2 regions of the Exiguobacterium sp. s89 genome follow, and region 2 is predicted to be linked to the other one. Evidence: predicted binding sites of a transcription regulator. Region 2 holds the regulator's gene; the other holds the start of a gene.

Region 1 (2,416 bases), 480 kb from region 2:
AGAAAAGTTCGGGAAAAGCCGTTTGCCCGTGACGCGACACGCTTCACGGAAAAGATCGACGTTCGGATCGTCCTCGTGGAAGTTGATGCCTTCTTTTACTTTAAAGATTTGAATGGGAAAAATCGGGGTCTCTCCATTCCCTAACCCACGTTCCGTGGCACGTAGCAACTCCCGAATGAGGATGCGTCCCCACTTTGAGGTGTCCGTCCCGTAATTGATTGAGACGAAGGGCACTTGCCCGCCACCTCGTGAATGCATCGAGTTCGCATTGTGGATGAACGCTTCACACGCCTGATACGTCGCAGAGTTCGTTTCTTCTTCCGCGAGTTGCTCCAATTGCGCATCGTCCCAGTCAACAGGCAATGATTGGAGTCGGCTCAGTTGGCGCTCATATGTCTTCTCGACATACGGTGCCAAATCGACGTCAAACATCGGGAACGCCTGTCCCCCATGCTGCATATTTTGATTCGCTTGAAGGATGATGGACGCGAGTGCCATGGCGGAGCGAATGTCTTTTGGTGACCGAATCGTTCCATGCCCCGTATGGAATCCATCTTTTAATAATTGACCGAGTGGAATTTGACAACATGTCGTTGAGCCTGTGATGTAATAGTCGGCGTCGTGCACGTATAGATAGTTCTCACTTACGGCCTGTTTTGATCGCTCCGACATTAAATACGTCTGCGACAGTTCTTTAGACACTTCTGAAGAGAGTCGTGCTAATTTCCCGAGCGGGGACTTTCCGTCCACGTTCGCATTTTCCTGCACTAAGTCTTGGTCTGGTAAGACGCAGACGTCCTCATACAACTGCAATAATTTCAAAACCTATCACCTCACTATATATGGATTTTAAACATTTAAAATTGTTTTTAAAATCCTATATATAGATTATGACACGTGTTTTTCTCGATGGTCACGAGTCGATATTGTGACAGTTTACCTGTGCCTTTACGACAAAAAAGAACCTCGTCTTCGATAAGACAAGGCTCTACGTTATATGTGATAAACGTCATTTATTTAGCAGCTTTTACGACTTTTAATTCGACTTCTTCCTCGAGTTCTTGTGCCTCACGGAGACCTTTCGAGTTAAGCCATGTATAGATGGCTCCCATGAAGAGCGCTCCACCGATAATGTTACCGAACGTCGCAGGAATCAAGTTGTGAATCGCACCTGCCATGCTGATCGTCTCAGGGTGTGGGACGACGAGCGTCAAGGCGAACAAGACGAAGTTGGCAATGACGTGGTCGAATCCTGAAGCGAAGAAGACCGCGACAAGAAAGATCATCGAGAAGATTTGAGCGAACTCATTTTTCATTTGTTTCGGTAAGAAAATAGCGAGACAGACCATCCAGTTACAGAAGATGGCGCGGAAGAAAATTTCGACCGTCGTATGATGCATTTTTCCCTCGACGACAGCGAACAACCAGTTGTTCATGCCAAGTTCTTGGATGACGCCAGTCGGTGCTAGTAATAATGCGAAAAGGATGCCCCCGAGTGCGTTCCCAACGAAGCAGAGCAACCAGACGAGCATCGTATCACTGAGCGTCGTATAGCCGCGCAATGTGGACGTCGTAAAATACATCGTATTCCCTGTGAACAACTCGGCTCCCCCATAGATGATCATGACGAGCGCGATCCCGAACGAGAAGCCCCCGATGAGTGTCGTGAACGGAGATTCCGCTAAATACATACCGTTAACGACTTTCAACGTAAAGATTGAAGCAAAGCCGATGAAGATCCCGGCTAACATTGCCCGTAAAAAGTATTCCATTGGACGATAATGAATCATTTGCGAGGAAGCCTGTGCTTTTTTCCGTAATGATTCGAGTGCATGGATTTCCATTGATGCCATGTCACAAACCCTTCTTTCTGAATAGTTAAATAGGAAAGTATCAGTTCTAATATGTGAAATCATTAACAATATAAACTGTACAGTCTCTGTTGACAATCACTTCTAGAAGGAATTGACAGAGTGTTCACATCGTAATCGTTTACATATGGCGGATTTGTGACAAACAAAAATGTTAGTGCAATTTGGAATCTGAAAATCGGGTGATGAAAATACTAATAACAACAGAAAGGGTTTTGTTGGAAAGTGTTAAAAGCTAAATCTACATTCAATTTTAAGATGTTTTCTCTAAGCTTTATTATTGTAATGATCCTTTCTTTCATTCCTCAAATCGGGATTAAAGAAGAGGGGCCCTACACATACTATGGATTTCCAGCCCGCTGGTTAGGGAACTTAGGAGAGGGAGATTACAGCTTTGAACTATTTGGACTGTTGTTTAATTTAGCTCTTCTATATTTTTTATTAATTTTCTTCAAAAAAATGATTGGAGCATGTGAACTACTCGCCACTTATTTGCTTCGCAAATTGAAGTGGGAGCTTCTTGGGAAGACCGCACTTTTACTAGC
Region 2 (2,416 bases):
AGAACCGCTCGTCTCCATCGACTTTAACGGGGACGACCGCTCATCGATTATCGACATGGATTCGACGATGGTCCTCGGAGGAAATCATGTCAAAGTACTCGCATGGTATGACAATGAATGGGGCTACTCATGCCGTGTCGTGGACTTATTAGACATGGTGGCTAGCTATCTACAAATTGGACAACGAGAAACACACGTATAAAAAATATTACGGACAAAAAAATATTTCTAATTTTTTTAATCAAATGTCTTGTAACGATGTCCTAAACACGTTACACTCAGTTTCGTGAACTTCAATTGGTCTGACAAACGCAACTTAAAGGGTTAGGACCTCTTAGGACTAACTTTCCCCCGTGGTTGTGGGCGATTCAGGCACAAAGTGAGTGATCATCAACTACTTTGAGACCATTGATGTAAAGGGGGATCCACTAATATGGATACTATGGGACGTCACATTATTACAGAACTTTGGGAGTGCAATCCCGACAAATTAAATGATATCGACTACATCGAGCGTTTGTTCGTCGATGCTGCTCTTCGTTCGGGCGCTGAAGTCCGCGAAGTCGCATTCCACAAATTTGCGCCGCACGGCGTGAGTGGGGTCGTCATCATTTCAGAATCACACTTAACGATTCACAGTTTCCCTGAACATGGGTACGCGTCAGTTGACGTGTTCACATGTGGAGATCGAATCGATCCGGCTACGGCATCGCAGTATATCGCCGAAGGCTTGGATGCAAAAGTACGTGAAGATGTTAAACTTGAACGTGGAATGGGACCAATTCGTGTTCCTGAAGCACAAGTTGCATTAACTAAATAATTCTGAAGAACCTTTTGAGGCTGGCCGTTTGACGGTCAGCCCTTTTAAATGTTTTGTTGTCGCCTTAATTTTGATATGCTTAACGTATATAACTCAAGCGTTGAGGTGAATTATGGGACTGTTAGATAAGTTACAAACACATATTGAAACGAAAGACACTCATAAAAACGAGTCATTGCAGACACGCTACTATGCGGCATCTCCGAATGCCATCATACAGTGGCTAGAAGAACTCATTCAATCAAAAGGTCAGTTGGTACGTCGAATCGATACGAACCGTGGAGAACTTTCATTCATCGGAGAAGGATGGGATGGACTCGTCACAATCGTACAAGTTGACGGCGGGCGTACAGCGGTTGACTTCACTCTGAATCGTGAACAGCGACTCGGTGTAGACCTTGCACAAATTGTAGCTCACTATTACGAGGCACTCTCACAGCAATTCCCGCTACGTGCTATAGGAAATAAAACTGTCGAACGATAAGGAGGCTTGAGCATGCGTTGTCCGAAATGTGATCACAATGGAACGAGAGTGCTCGATTCCCGACCGGTGCAAGACCATTATTCGATTCGACGTCGTCGTGAATGTGAAAAGTGCGGTTATCGGTTTACGACATTTGAGACAGTCGAACAGACACCTCTCATTATTGTAAAGAAAGATGGAAATCGTGAAGAGTTCAGTCGTGAAAAAGTACTCCGCGGCATCATTCGGGCGTGTGAAAAACGACCGGTTACCTTAGAACAACTTGAAGGAGTTGTGACAAAAGTAGAACAGCAACTTCGAGCCCTCGCGCAGTCAGAGATTCCGAGTGAGCAAGTGGGGGAGCTGGTGATGAATGAACTGGCGCGTGTAGATGAAGTCGCATATGTTCGATTTGCCTCAGTTTATCGCCAATTTAAAGACATCACGGTGTTCTTTAAAGAACTTGAAGATTTAATGAAGCAAGAAAATTCGACCAACTAAAGGGCGGCCTGCTGGTCGCCCTTTTTCAAGGGAGAGAGCCATGGAGAAAGAACGTACAATTTTTGGGACAGACGAACTATTGATTATGAGTACGGGTCTTGTCGACCGTGAATCGTATCAGTCCCTCTATCACCTATATCAACCGGTTATCGGGGTGAAGGCGCTCGCGCTTTATCAGACGCTATGGAGCGAATTGAAGCCCGGTAAAATGAAATCGAACTATATGTCACACAGTGCATTGTGTGAGATGTTAGAGTACTCAATCAATGAATTGACCGATAGTTTATTCCGGCTAGAAGCAATCGGATTAGTACGTACCTACAAAACGAAAGATGCCCGATTAACTCAATACGTTTATCAGTTGCGAGTTCCGCTCGCACCGCACACGTTTTTAAATGATGGGCTGTTATCAAGCTTCCTTTTTTATAAAGTTGGAGAAGTGCGTTTTAAGCAACTGCAAGGACGTTTTACAATCGACCCATTGCCGGCCGGTATCGTCGAGGTGACGAAAGACTTCAATGAAGTGTTCGACGTCAAAGGAGTCAATCACCGGGCGTTCACTCAAAAAAATTACGAAAAACCGGATCGTGCGAAGATTGAAATTAACTATTCGTTCGATATGGGCATTGTGA

The links. The regulator NrdR, encoded in region 2, represses ribonucleotide reductase genes. The targets are predictions, from matches to a motif close to AACACNATATATNGTGTT.
Region 1: a site for NrdR is predicted at 833-850, ahead of KNO96_RS02680 (anaerobic ribonucleoside triphosphate reductase). Genes of this name have one in related genera too.

Annotation. Positions count from the first base shown of each region.
Region 1 covers NZ_JACSKS010000001.1:524,471-526,886, forward strand. The annotation lists gene KNO96_RS02680 (anaerobic ribonucleoside triphosphate reductase) at 1-822, opposite strand, end outside; gene KNO96_RS02685 (formate/nitrite transporter family protein) at 1,014-1,844, opposite strand.
Region 2 covers NZ_JACSKS010000001.1:42,486-44,901, forward strand. The annotation lists gene KNO96_RS00185 (glyceraldehyde-3-phosphate dehydrogenase) at 1-202, shown strand, start outside; gene speD (adenosylmethionine decarboxylase) at 434-820, shown strand; gene KNO96_RS00195 (hypothetical protein) at 933-1,304, shown strand; gene nrdR (transcriptional regulator NrdR) at 1,317-1,784, shown strand; gene KNO96_RS00205 (DnaD domain protein) at 1,825-2,416, shown strand, end outside.